4 regions of the Corynebacterium sp. UD i78 genome follow, and region 2 is predicted to be linked to each of the others. Evidence: riboswitches for the same ligand, from Rfam matches in the RefSeq annotation. Region 2 holds a riboswitch; each other region holds the start of a gene.
The links. A riboswitch is a leader RNA that binds a small molecule or an ion and turns the genes downstream of it on or off. The one in region 2 is predicted to bind thiamine pyrophosphate.

Region 1: another riboswitch for thiamine pyrophosphate. It lies ahead of ACZ9GM_RS10995 (3-oxoacyl-ACP reductase); the one in region 2 lies ahead of thiM (hydroxyethylthiazole kinase).
Region 3: another riboswitch for thiamine pyrophosphate. It lies ahead of ACZ9GM_RS07725 (TenA family protein); the one in region 2 lies ahead of thiM (hydroxyethylthiazole kinase).
Region 4: another riboswitch for thiamine pyrophosphate. It lies ahead of thiO (glycine oxidase ThiO); the one in region 2 lies ahead of thiM (hydroxyethylthiazole kinase).

Annotation. Positions count from the first base shown of each region.
Region 1 covers NZ_JBWCED010000001.1:2,336,011-2,339,459, forward strand. Annotated here, with positions in the region: gene ACZ9GM_RS10990 (long-chain fatty acid--CoA ligase) at 1-1,292, shown strand, start outside; TPP riboswitch at 1,314-1,413, shown strand; gene ACZ9GM_RS10995 (3-oxoacyl-ACP reductase) at 1,478-2,239, shown strand; gene ACZ9GM_RS11000 (LLM class flavin-dependent oxidoreductase) at 2,239-3,449, shown strand, end outside.
Region 2 covers NZ_JBWCED010000001.1:925,656-929,104, reverse strand. Annotated here, with positions in the region: gene ACZ9GM_RS04400 (class I SAM-dependent methyltransferase) at 1-32, opposite strand, end outside; gene ACZ9GM_RS04395 (NAD(P)/FAD-dependent oxidoreductase) at 412-1,836, shown strand; TPP riboswitch at 1,960-2,056, shown strand; gene thiM (hydroxyethylthiazole kinase) at 2,046-2,879, shown strand; gene thiE (thiamine phosphate synthase) at 2,872-3,449, shown strand, end outside.
Region 3 covers NZ_JBWCED010000001.1:1,635,070-1,638,518, forward strand. Annotated here, with positions in the region: gene ACZ9GM_RS07715 (transglycosylase family protein) at 1-391, opposite strand, end outside; gene ACZ9GM_RS07720 (TatD family hydrolase) at 452-1,294, opposite strand; gene ACZ9GM_RS07725 (TenA family protein) at 1,305-1,997, opposite strand; TPP riboswitch at 1,985-2,085, opposite strand; gene ACZ9GM_RS07730 (tRNA-dependent cyclodipeptide synthase) at 2,262-2,912, shown strand; gene ACZ9GM_RS07735 (cytochrome P450) at 2,994-3,449, shown strand, end outside.
Region 4 covers NZ_JBWCED010000001.1:686,678-690,126, reverse strand. Annotated here, with positions in the region: gene ACZ9GM_RS03295 (NAD(P)H-binding protein) at 1-155, shown strand, start outside; gene ACZ9GM_RS03290 (GNAT family N-acetyltransferase) at 172-747, opposite strand; gene thiE (thiamine phosphate synthase) at 974-1,735, opposite strand; TPP riboswitch at 1,754-1,861, shown strand; gene thiO (glycine oxidase ThiO) at 1,853-3,037, shown strand; gene thiS (sulfur carrier protein ThiS) at 3,034-3,249, shown strand; gene ACZ9GM_RS03270 (thiazole synthase) at 3,252-3,449, shown strand, end outside.

The DNA of each region.
Region 1 (3,449 bases), 1.4 Mb from region 2:
GCACCGTCGAGGCACTGCTCCCCCGCCTGGACAATGCACCGCAGCTCGTCATCCTCACCGATGACGGGCACATGCCGGAGACTTCCTTCGATGCCGTGAGCTACGAAGCCTTCATCGCCGACGAGTCCGACGACTACGACTGGCCGCTGTTCGACGAGAACACGGCATCCGCCCTGTGCTACACCTCCGGTACCACCGGCAACCCCAAGGGCGTCCTCTACAGCCACCGTTCCACGGTGCTGCACAGCTTCGGTGTCTCCCTCCCGGACGTCTTCGACCTCTCCGCCAAGGAGGTCGCCATGCCGATCGTCCCGATGTTCCACGTCAACGCCTGGGGCATCCCCTACGCCACGGCGCTGACCGGCACGAAGCTGGTCTTCCCCGGCCCGAAGATGGGCGACCCGGCGGAACTGCAGGCGCTCATCGAGGAGGAGGGCGTCACCAACTCCGCCGGCGTGCCGACCGTCTGGCAGGGCCTCATCGCCTACCTGGACGCGTCCGGCAAGCGCATCGACTCCGTGAAGACCCTCGTCGGCGGTGGTTCGGCGGTGCCCTACTCCCTCATGGTGGCCTACGAGGAGCGCTACGGTGTCGACCTCGTCCACGCCTGGGGCATGAGTGAGACCAGCCCGCTGGGCTCGATGTTCCACACCTCCCCCGCGCTGGAAAAGCTCCCCGAGGAGGAGCGGCAGAAGGCACGCGCCAGCCAGGGTGCCCCGCCCTTCGGTGTGGAGCTGCGCATCGTGGACGAGGACGGCAGCGTCCTCCCCCAGGACGGAGAGGCGGTAGGTGCGCTGCAGATCCGCGGCCCCTGGATCGCGTCATCCTACTTCAGCGCCGACGGCCCGGGCACGGTCGGCGCAGACTCCTTCACCGCCGACGGCTGGTTCGACACCGGCGACGTGGCCTCCATCACCCCGCTGGGCTACATGCACATCGAGGACCGCGCGAAGGACCTCATCAAGTCCGGCGGCGAGTGGATCAGCTCCATCGAGCTGGAGAATGTCGCCGTGGCCCACCCCTCGGTGAAGCAGGCGGCGGTCATCGCCATGCCGGACGAGAAGTGGCAGGAGCGTCCGCTGCTGGTCGTCATCCCCGAGGAGGGAGCTGACCTGGATGCCGCAGAGCTGCTCGGCTTCTTCGACGGCCAGGTCGCCAAGTGGTGGATCCCCGACGCCATCGCCGTCACCGACGCGATCCCGCTGACCGCCACCGGCAAGATCAGCAAACTTGACCTGCGCAAGCAGCTGGACGCCGGGAAGTTCACGGTCCAGGCGCCGGCGACGGCGTAACCGTCGAACCTGCTACGCTCGCATCCTGACACGGGGTGCCGCCCGACCAGGGCGGCTGAGATCACACCCGTTGAACCTGAACCAGTTCGTACTGGCGGAGGGATTGTCAGGGTTTCCGCATGTCTGTGCATGCACAGGCACGCATGCCCGAAGGTCCTTACCGCTTGTGACCGAAAGGCATGAGCATGAACCTCACCGATCAGACCGTCCTCGTCACCGGAGGCGCCCGTGGCCTCGGCAGGGCACTCACCGACGCTTTCCTCCGCGAAGGCGCGACCGTCATCGTCAACTACTTCTCCAGCGGGGACGCCGCGGCGTCCCTCATGGCGGAGCACCCCGGCCGCGTCCTCGCCGTGCAGGCGGACGTCCGCGACCGCGAGCAGGTGGATGCCCTGTTCACCACGGGCGCAGAAGCCAGCCTCGGCCCGGTGACCACAGTCGTCAACAATGCGCTGGTCGACTTCTCCTTCAACGGGGACGCCCGTCCGAAGGCCACCGACATCAGCTGGGGTGACTTCCACCGCCAGTTCGAGGGAGCGGTGGGTGGTGCGGTGAACGTCATCCAGGCCGCACTGCCCGGCTTCCGGGAGATCGGCAGCGGACGCGTGGTGAACATCGGCACGAACCTCTTCCAGAACCCGGTCGTCCCCTACCACGACTACACCGCTGCCAAGGCCGCGCTCCTGTCGTTGACCAGGACGTTCGCGGATGATCTGGGCCCGGAGAACATCACCGTGAACATGATCTCCGGCGGTCTGCTGCGCACCACGGACGCCTCCGCCGCCACCCCGGAGGCCGTCTTCGACGGCATCGCCTCAGGGACACCGTTGCGTGAGGTCACCACCCCGGAGCAGTTCGCGGACACGGCCCTGTTCTTCGCGTCCCCGTGGGCCCGCGCGGTCACCGGTCAGAACCTCGTCGTCGACGGTGGTCTGGTGAAGAACTGATGCACCTGAACCTCTTCGCCTACGGCTGCGGGCACCACTCCGCCGCCTGGCGCGCCCCGGACTCCGCCTTCGACCGGCTCGGTGACGTGACCTGGTGGGAGGACCTCGCCCGGACTGCGGAACGGGGACGCTTCGACGCCTTCTTCCTCGCCGACGGCCAGTCGCTGAACCCTGTCCCCGGACCGTCCTGGTTCCTCGAACCGGTCACCGCGCTGACCGCCCTCGCCCGGGCGACCACCCGGCTCGGACTGGTCAGCACCATCTCCTCGACCTTCTGGGATCCCTTCCACGCCGCCCGGCTCAGCGCGAGTCTGGACCACATCTCCGGTGGCCGCGCCGGTATCAACGTGGTGACCTCCATGACGGACGCCGAGGCCCGCAACCACGGGATGGACCGTCTGCCCGACCACGCGGAACGCTATGCGCGTGCCGCGGAGTTCATCAGTACCGTGACTGCCTTGTGGGGGTCCTGGCCCGCCGGTTCCTCCCCTGCTGAAGCTGTACCGGTGGACCATCACGGCCGGTACTTCGACGTCGACGGGCCGCTGAACATCCCCGCCACATCGCAGGGCCACCCGGTGCTCTTCCAGGCCGGGGCGTCCGAGCCGGGCCGTGACCTGGCCGCCCGGTACGCCGAAGGTGTCTACGCCGTGGCGTGGGACCTCGACTCCGCCCGCGACTACCGTCTGGACCTGCGGCGGCGTGCCGCCGGGTACGGTCGCGACCCTGATGACCTGGTGATCATGCCGGGTCTGGTGACCTTCGTCGGGAAGACGGAGGAGGAGGCGAGGGAGAAGCAGCGGGAGCTCAATGAGCTGCTGCCGGTGGAGGATTCCCTCCGTCAGCTGTCCTTCTTCGTCGGTCAGGACACCTCAGGGTGGGACCTTGATGCGCCGGTGCCCGAGCTTCCGCCGCTGGCGGAGTTCAGCGGTCCGGCGGGACGCTACGCCACGATCCTGCGGATCCTCGCGTCCTCCCCGGGTGGTCGTCCGACGGTCCGTGACCTGCTGGGTTACCTCGCCGCCGGTGGTGGTCACGCCACCTTCGTCGGCACTCCGGAACGGATCGCCGGTGAGATGGAGCGGTGGATCGTCAATGGTGCCGCCGACGGCTTCAACCTCATGCCGCCGACCCTGCCCGGCGGGCTCGACGATGTCGTGGACCTGGTCGTCCCGGTCCTGCAGGAGCGTGGTCTGTTCCGCCGGGAGTA
Region 2 (3,449 bases):
TCGGGGTCGATGAAACCCTCGGACACCGGCATCTCCTTCCAGATTCTCTCGCCAGATTCTCTCGCCAGATTCTCCCGATGCCGGCGCCCGGACACTGACCGGGGGCACCGACGGGGTGGCCCTCGCCTGCTGCAGGGGTATTTTCAGTCACCCCTGCCCGGGCCGGACATTCACAAACGGACATCTCGCCCAGGAACGGGCGCCGGAGGCATACCCACGCTCTGAACAACTGGGAATAAACCACTACACTAGCCGTATAACAACCGACGTCGCCGCCAGGCCGGTCGGGTTGACGGAAGAAACCGCCACCGGCCGCCTGCACAAGTCTGCGGCCGATCACAACATGCACGGTTCTTTCCGGCTACCCCACACAGGTGGCCGGCAGGCCCGTAGAGCGAGGAGACAGTTTCCATGGCATCCACCCCGACCCGCCCTGCCGGCGGTCGTCATCACGTCGTCATCGTCGGAGCCGGTTTCGGCGGACTGTTCGCAGCGAAGCGTCTCGCAGACGCCGATGTCGACGTGACCATCATCGACCGCACCAACCACCACCTCTTCCAGCCTCTGCTGTACCAGGTGGCGACCGGCGTGCTGTCATCCGGTGAGATCGCTCCGACCATCCGTCAGATCCTGCGCAAGCAGAAGAACACCCGGGTGGTCAAGGCCGAGGTCCGCGACATCGACGTCCCCTCCAAGGTCATCACCGCCGACCTGGGTGGCCGCGAGGTCGTCCTGCAGTACGACTCGCTCATCCTCGCCGCCGGTGCGGGACAGTCCTACTTCGGCAACGACCACTTCGCCGAGTTCGCCCCGGGTATGAAGAGCATCGACGACGCCCTGGAGATCCGCGCCCGGATCACCGGCGCCTTCGAGCGTGCCGAGATCACCGACGACCCGGAGGAGAAGAAGCGTCTCCTGACCTTCGTCATCGTCGGTGCCGGCCCGACCGGCGTCGAGCTCGCCGGCCAGGTGGCCGAGATGGCCCACCGCACCCTGAACAACGAGTTCCGGGACATCGACACCAACAGCGCCCGGATCATCCTCGTCGACGGTTCCCCGCAGGTCCTGCCGCCCTTCGGCAAGAACCTGGGCAAGAAGGCCCAGAAGCGCCTGGAGAAGCTCGGCGTCGAGGTCATCGCGAACTCCCTGGTCACCAATGTCGACCAGCACGGCGTCACCTGGAAGGACATGAAGACCGAGGAGGAGACCACCGTCGGCTCCTACTGCAAGATCTGGTCCGCCGGTGTTGCCGCCAGCCCGCTGGGCAAGATGGTCACCGACCAGATCGACGGGGTGGACGCCGACCGCGCCGGCCGCGTCCCGGTCGGTGGCGACCTCGCCATCGAGGGTCACAAGGACATCTTCGTCATCGGTGACATGATGAGCTACAACCGCCTGCCCGGCCTGGCCCAGGTCGCCATCCAGGGTGGCGAGCACGTCGCCGACATCATCCGCGGCGAGGTCGAGGGCTCCAACGCCCGTCCGGAATTCAAGTACCACGACAAGGGCACCATGGCCATCGTGTCCCGTTTCTACGCTGTCGTGAAGATCGGCGACCGCGAGATCACCGGTGTGCTGGGCTGGTTCATGTGGCTCGCCGTCCACCTCATGTTCCTCGTGGGCTTCCGCAACCGTTTCGTCTCCGCCTACAGCTGGGGCCTGAACTCCCTGTCCCCGAACCGCTGGCACCTCGTGGCAACCCGCCAGCAGCTGCACGGCCGCAACACGCTGCACCGTCTGCGTGAGCTCGAGGACGAGAAGGGCGTCCGCTCCGTCATGGTCCGCGACAACCTGAAGGTCGGCGAGGGCCGGGACACCAAGCCCACCATCGACTAGTTCCACCGGTCCACGACGGACCGTGACTACATCCGGTACCCGGGACCCGACCGGGTGGCCCACACATGTGGGTCACCCGGTCGGGTCATTTCGGCATGTCTGCGGGCTCCGGGTACCCTGGGATCCACAGACACGGGGTGCGTCACCGACGGCGCTGAGAACACACCCGTCGAACCTGCTCTAGTTCGGACTAGCGAAGGGAATGTCAGATGGTTTCTGCATGCGTCGACCGTCTCCGGGACACCGTGCCACTGGTGCAGTGCCTGACCAACACGGTCGTCACCCAGTTCACCGCCAATGTCCTCCTCGCCGCCGGGGCGTCTCCCGCGATGGTGGACACCCCGGAGGAGGCCGCCGACTTCGCCCGCGTCGCCTCCGGCGTCCTCGTCAATCTGGGGACGCCGACCGCCGCCGGATACACCGCCATGCGCGAGGCCGTCCGAGGCGCCGGTGAGGCCGGCACCCCCTGGGTCCTCGACCCGGTGGCCTGTGGTGGTGCCGCGGCCCGTACCGCCTTCGCAGGCGATATCGTCCGGCACCACCCTGCCGCGGTCCGCGGCAACCCCTCCGAGATCCGGGCGCTCGCCGGGCGCATCACCGGGGACGCTGAACTGTCCACTGGTGGGCGCGGCGTGGATTCCACCGACGAGGTCGGGTCCGCCGCCGAGGCCGCGGCCGCGGTGTCTGAAGCGACCGGGGCAGTTGTGGCGGTCTCCGGTCCGTGCGACCTCATCGTCAGCATCCGACCCGACGGCACTGCCCGGACCACCTGGCTGAACTCGGGTGATCCGTTGATGCAGCGGGTCGTGGGCACCGGGTGCGCGCTCGGGGCCTTGACTGCGGCCTACCTCGGTGCCGAGGTCTCGGGTGCCGCCCCTGACCTGCACGCTGCGGTCGTCGCCGCCCACGCCCATGCCGGCGCCGCCGGAACGGTCGCGGCACAGGAGGCGTCCGCCCCGGGCAGTTTCGCGGTCGCCTGGTTGGACCGGCTGTACTCGCTGTCCGCCACCGACATCGCCGGGACGGTGAGCATCGGTGGGTGACTGGTCGCTCTACCTGGTCACCGATCCGAAGCTCGGCGGAGGGGCGGAACAGGTGCCCGACATCGTCAACGCCGCGGTACGCGGTGGGGTGAGCGTGGTGCAGCTGCGGGACAAGGACGCCTCCGACGAGGTCTTCGCCCGACGTGCCGCACAGTTGAAGGACACCGTCGCCGACCGGGTACCACTGTTCGTCAACGACCGGGTGGAGACAGCCGTCGGGCTGGGGCTCCACCTGCACATCGGCCAGGACGACATGCCGTACCGCACCGCGCGCGAACTGCTGCCGTCGGGCTGCATGATCGGACTGTCGGTGGAGACCCCGGCCCACCTCGATGCAGTCGCCCGTGACATCGCCGACGGGATCCGCCCGCCCGATGTGCTGGGCATCGGGCCGGTGGAACAGACCTCCACCAAACCCGACGCCGCCGCGCCACTGGGCGTGACCGGTGTCAGGACGCTGGCCGCCCGGGCCCGTGTCCTCGGAATCCCCACCGTGGCCATCGGCCACGTCAGTACCCGCAACGGTGCCGCCCTGCTGCGCGCCGGAGTGGACGGTCTGTGCACCGTCTC
Region 3 (3,449 bases), 710 kb from region 2:
ATCCGGCGTCGATGTCGAGCTCATCGAGGAGTTCGGAGACGGTCATCTTGGTGGTGTCGACGGTGCGGGACTGACCGTCGACGACGAGGGCGACCTGCCGGGCAGAGCGGACGGTGACGCGGGAGCCGTCGGAGACGGACTCGCTGAGACCCGGGGTGATGAGGTCACCGTCGGAGACGTCGACACCCTCGGACGACAGGATCGACTCAACGTCGCCGCGTACGGTGCTGGCCTTGAGGATCTTGCCGTTGACGTCGAGGGTGACGTCCTTGTGGTTGGTGGCGACGACGGCTCCGCCGACAACGAGGGTGGCGAGCATGCCGCCGGTGGCGACACGGAGCGGGACGGAGCGGGTGTGGTTGATGCGGTGGAGCGTCGACTTGTTCTTCACCCAGATCACGATACGGTAACGATGCGCTGACGGCAAAGATATGTGACAAGAATCCCGTAATTATTCCGTGATCCGGTAGAGATCACGCGCATTGCGTGTCACCTGGGCACCTAGTGCCTCTGGAGTCACATCTCTCACTTCTGCGACACAGCGTGCGGTGTATCCGACGAAAGCCGGCTCATTGCGCGAACCCCGGAATGGCTCTGGCGTCATGAACGGTGCATCGGTCTCGATGAGGATCCGGTCGGCCGGACAGATCCGCGCCGCTTTCCGCAGCTCCTCGTTCCGCCTGAACGTCACATTGCCGCAGAAGCTCAGCCAGTAGCCGCGGTCGACGGCCTCCTGCGCCACGTCCAGCGGCGAAGAGAAGCAGTGCAGCATGATCCGCAGGTCGTCCGGGGCGTCCGCCAGGACGCGCATCAGGTCGGCGTCCGCCTCCCGGTTGTGGATCATCAGCGGCTTGGCCAGCTCGTGGGCCAGGGCCATATGCCAGCGCAGCGCCTCCTCCTGGACGTCCAGAGGTGCCGTGCGCTCCGGATCATGGGCGATCCAGTAGGTGTCCAGCCCGGATTCCCCGACCGCCACGCAGCGCGGATCAGCGGCGAGCTCCCGGAGTCTGTCCTGCACACCGTCCTCGAAGAGCTGGTCCGCGCGGGTCGGGTGGATGGCACAGGCGGCGACGACCCGCTCATCAGCATGGGCGGCCTCGAGAGCCTGGACCGACTCGGCGAGGTCGTCGCCGACGGTGCAGACCTGGTTCACCCCCACATCCGCGGCCCGGTCCATGATCGCGCGCACCTCCTCCGGTGTCGTCGCTTTACAGGACGCCAGGTGGGTGTGCGCGTCGAAGAGTTCCGGCAGCGGCTCGGGTGGGACAGGGGTCGGACGCTTCTTCTTCGACATGGCTGTCAGGTTAGCGGTGCTCGCTGAAGAACTGCAGTTCCAGGTCCACGGTGCGCCGGAAGTACTCCCGCGCCAGGGCGGCGTCCTCCGGGGAGCGCTCCCCTGCGCGGTCCACCTCGGTGCGCAGGAAATCGATGAGCTGGTGAAACCCGGGGTAGTCATGCAGGCGCACCCATTCAGCGTGGACGTGGCGGGGCGGGTAGCCGTTCTCCCCCGTACCGTGGGCGCGGTTCTCCGGGCGGGTCGCCCAGTCGAGGTACAGCCACTCGCAGACCACGAGGACGCCGAGGATCGCGGCGTAGTTGCGGGTATCGGCGGCATCGACGAAGAGCTGCTTGAAACCGGCGGTGGCCCCGGTGTCGGGGACGGATGTGTCCGCATCCAGTTCGGACGCGGCCTCACGGAAGTAGGTGTCCTCGTCGCCGGCGACCTCGCCGAGGAACTGCGCGAAGCGGTGACGCGAGGGGCAATTGTCCGCCGTGGCGACCGCCGCACCGAGCAGGGCCATGAAACCGTCCGCGAAGCGGTAGTCCTGGACCAGGTAGCCGGCCATGTTCTCGTCCGGCAGCGTGCCGGCGAAGAGCTCGGTGACGAAGCGGTGGGTGGCCGCGGCTTCCCAGGTGGTGCGGTTCTCCTCCCGCAACGTGTCGCTGAAGCGAGTGGTGGGTGTGCCGGTCGTGGTCTGCGCAGCATAGTCTTCCATGACGATTCCTCCGCGAGTGTGAACTCGATCAGGTTCGACGGGTCTCATCTCAGCCCGGGCCTTCTCCCGGGCACCCCGTGTCACTGCCCGAGGGTACCTACGGGGGCGCTGAGCGCACTGATTTGCTGAAAAAATCCTGTGCAAAGCGCGCTGAACAGCATCGGGCCGAGGCACTGAGACAACAGTGCTCAACCGTTGCCACCACCGTTCCCACACACCTTTCATGGAACTGTCCATCGACCATCGTTCAGAGAGACCCATCTCATGGATATTCCAGACACCGACCATCTCATCATCGGCATGAGCCCTTTCAATCCTCATTTCTCCCTCGACTGGCTCATCAGCGCTTTCCGGTCGGGAGCTGACCACTTCGCCACAGTCGATGTGCTTCACCCCGGCGCCATCGCCACCTCCCTGCTGACCGCAACCGGGACCCCGGAAGGTCGAGCCCTACGGAGAGCGAGACAGCAATGCAGCAAGAAACTGCGGACTGTGGCTGCAGCAGTGGAACAGTCCGGAGTCGTGCTCGGACGGACCTCCCCACTACTCAACTCCGACCACATTGTGGAGCCGAACTATGCCGGTCGCAGAGAACAGGTTGCTGACGAGTACCTCCGCAACACCGAATTCCGACGCCGCTGCCCGGCCATGAGTTCGGCTGCCACCCAGTCACGTCTTCGGGCAATCGGCTCCTCCACTCCACCGGATCCGGGTATTGCCGTCGACTACGTACTTGATGAGCTCCCTGCGTACACCCATCGCGCAGACCTGTTCCACTACCCTTCCGCAGCACTGAGTTACCCCGCGCCATGGCCGGCCGGTGAGGACATCAGGGCAGGGGAGACATCTCTCGACACCGATCCGAACAGCCACTTTTTCGTCCTCGACCCCGAGCCGGAGGCACATCATGTCTGATCTTGACAACCCGACGCTCCTCTGCGATGAAGCTCTCTACGATCCGTACCCCATCTACCGGGGATGAGGGAGCACGGTTGCGTGTATCACGACCTCATTGCGGATGCCTGGTGCGTCCTTGATCTCGACCTTGTCCGCACTGTGCTGCAGGACTCGACCGGTTTCAGCAGTCACCATCTGGCAGACCGTGCCGAGCCCGTGCTCGGAGCACGTGTGCTCGCGCAGATGACCGGTGCCGAGCACACCGAGAAGAAGGCCGTCACCATGCACGGTCTCGCAACGGTTGCCATGGACGGCTACCACCTTCCCGCAGTTGAGACGGCTGTCACCAACCTGTGGGAGCGGGTAAAGGATGCCGAGTGCCTAGACCTCGTGGAAGAACCGGCAGGACCGTCCGCCACTAATGTGACGTGCGAGCTCCTCGGTATCGATGCACAGTGGAAGCACAAGGTTCTCCCGTGGAACCGCAGTGTCGTCCAGTTCATCACGCTCCTGCAGCAGACCCCTGACGAACGGTCACAACGGTTGGCGGACGCC
Region 4 (3,449 bases), 240 kb from region 2:
ACGCGACTCCGACCACAAATCTGCCGCCGGAGGACTCCCACACCTCCCGCGAACTCGTCGCCGAGATCATCACGGTCTTCGCAGACCGCAACTCTCTTCCCGGTGACCGGACAGTCGAGTTCGTCGACGGCTACCTCCCCGCCAGTGAGATCTAGGGAAACTGCCTGACAACTACTGGACGTCGAACGCAGCGCTGTAGGTGACGGTAGCCTCGGGGTAGTCACCCTTGCGGTCGAGACGCAGGGCCTGGAAGTAGGACACCTGCTCCGGCGCCAGCCCAGCCATCGTGAGACCCTCACGGTGAGCGAAGCCGAACCGGGCGTAGAGCGAAGGCTCGCCGAGCAGGACCGCACCGGTCGCCCCGTAGATGACGAGCAGGTCGAGCAGGGCCCGCATCAGCCCGGAGCCGGTTCCCTGGCCCTGGAAATCCGGATGTACCGATATCGGTCCGATGCCGTACCACCAACCCCCGTCCGGTGGGTCGAGGGTCACGGGGGATGCTGCGACATGTCCGACGATGCGTCCTGCGTGGACGGCGACGAGCGAGTACCGGAGTTCACCGGCGTCGCGGAGGGCGTCGATGATCTTCGACTCGGTGCCGGAGGCGTGTTCGACCTTGGCGAATGCGTCGTTGGTCAGAGCGCGGATGGCTCCGATGTCTGAACCGTCGATACGCTCGGGACGGATGACCGGGAACCCTTGTCCGGTGGGAACTGTGGCAGATGTGGCGTCTGTGATGGTGTTCATAACCGCATGATACCGGTGTTCCTGCTGGTCGGCAGGGGTGAGACACCCCGTCCCAGCAGGTGGGCATAACGGCGTCACCTAACTCGTTCTCGCCGCATTCAGCCGACCGGTCCCGAGCTCCGGATCACCCGCTCCAACCGCCGAATTGTCGACGTCATCTGTGCCGGTCCTGTCCCGCCCATGCCCATACAGCTACCGGTACTGGTAACTGCATTGGACTTCGGCGTCAGCGGGTACAGGAGGTCAGTCCTTGTCCAGCTCGGCCCCCCAACACAGCCTTCAGCTCCGCCGCCGCGGCCCGGGGATCATCCGTCTCGGTCAACGGACGCACCACCACGGCACGCACCGGGTACCCCTCCGACCCCTCACCGGCCGCCGCCTGCACCTCCGGCAGGGTGGACGCGTTCACCCCACCGATCGTGAACCACACCTTCTCACGTTGCCACTGCTCAGGGGCCGAGACCAGCATTGACGCGGTCTCCGTCACCAGCGACAGTCCCGTTGCCGCGCGTCCCGGTTTCGTCGGGGTCTCCCAGAGCGGCCCGGTGCAGAAATAGTCGAGGTCGGCGTCCTCCATCGCGGCGCGTGCCTGCGACAGCGAGTGAGTGGACAGTCCCACCACCACGTCCGGGCCCAGCAGGGACCGCACCTGGGGGATGGTCAGATCGTCCTGGCCGACGTGGAAGACGTCCGCGCCCACCAGTGCGGCGATGTCCGCCCGGTCGTTGACCGCGAACAGCTTCCCGTGTTCCTCCGCCACCGAGGCCAGGACCTCCAGCGCCGCGATCTCGTCGCAGGTGTCGATGGACTTGTCGCGCAACTGAATGATGTCCACCCCTCCCTCGTAGGCGGCGTGGAGGAAATCCCGCAGATCGCCCTGTTCGGCCCTGGCCGGGGTGCACAGGTACAACGAGGCGTCCTGAAGCTGATCGAGACGTCGGACACGCAGGTCACGGTCGGGGGTGGCACTGAAACGGGAAAGGCTCATGTGGTGGAATGGTAGCCGTAGGCGAACTACGGGAGCCCCTGCAGGGGCTGAGAGGACCGGAGCACCGGTCGACCGTCCACACCTGACGCGGATCATGCCGCCGGAGGAAAGGAACGCATGAACACACGCCCGCCAGATACCGTCATTGTCGGTGCCGGCGTCGCCGGGCTGACCGCCGCCTGGAACCTGCACAAGGCCGGGCAGCGTGTCACCGTCGTCGACCCCACCCCGGGAATGGGCGCCAGCCGCGCCGCCGCCGGCATGATCGCCGCGGTCAGCGAGGTGATGTACCAGCACCACACGATGCGCTCCCTGATGACGACCTCGGCCGCCCTCTATCCCCCACTCGTCACCGAGCTCACCGAAATCCTCGGTCACGGCGTCGGCTACCGGGGCACGGAGACCCTCGACATCGGTGCGCACCCGGCCGACCGCGACTGGTTCGCCGACCTCGCTGAGGTCCAACGTGCCGCGGGCATGACCGTCGAGCGGATCACCACCCGTCAGGCCCGGACACTGGAGCCGGCGCTGTCCCCTGCGATCTCGGGGGCGTTCCTCGTCGCCGGGGACCACCAGATCAACCCCCGCAAGCTCGTCCCCGCCCTTATCGAGGCGCTTGAGCGGGATCCCGGCTTCAGGCTGGTCCAACGGCGCGTCACCGCAGTCCTCCGCGACGGCGGCGACACCGGCGCGGTCACCGGAATCACCCTCGACGACGGCACCGAACTCCACGCCGGCACCACGCTGCTCTGCCCCGGAGTCTCCCTCGACGGCATCGGCAACCTGCCCGAGGCCGAGTGCGTGAAACTCCGCCCGGTCCACGGCGACATCCTGCGCGCCCGGCTACGCCCCGGCCAGCCACCGTTGCTCGACCGCACCGTGCGCGGCATGGTCGACGGCCGCCCCGTCTACCTCGTCCCCCGCACCGACGGCGAGATCGTCATCGGCGCGACCGAGCGGGAGGACGGGTTCGACGGCGTCGTCCTCGAGGGTGCCTACCAGCTGTTGCGGGACGCCCAGACGCTCGTCCCCGGTGCCGGGGGCCTGGAGCTCACCGAGATCCTCGCCCGCGCCCGCCCCGGCACCCCCGACGACCTGCCCTACATCGGACGCCTCGACGGCGTCGACGGACTGGTCGTCTCCACCGGCTACTCACGCCACGGCATCCTGCTCGCCCCGTTGGGCGGACACCTCGCCGCAGGCCTCGTCCTCGGTGCCGACAGCACAGCGGAGGACGCCGCAATGCTCGCCGCCACCGACCCTCAGCGGACATCCCCACACACCTCAGGAGCAACAGTATGACCGTCACCGTCAACGGTAAGCCCCACGACTACGCCGACGGGGCCACCGTCGCCGACATCATCCTCGACATCACCGGCCACGTCCACGACGACGACCAGCTCGGTGTCGCCGTGGCACTCGACGCGACCGTCGTCCCACGCAGCCGCTGGGCGTCCACCCCGGTACCTGAGGACGCCGAGATCGAGATCATCACCGCCATGCAGGGAGGCTAGTCATGTCACTCACCATCGGATCCACCACCGTGGACTCCCGCCTGATCATGGGAACCGGCGGCGCGACGGCGATGACCGTCCTGGAGGACGCCCTCGTCGCCTCCGGCACACAGCTCACCACCGTCGCCCTGCGCCGCTTCAACCCGACGACCGGCACCTCGCTGTTCGGCCTGCTCAACAGGCTGGGCATCGAGGTCCTG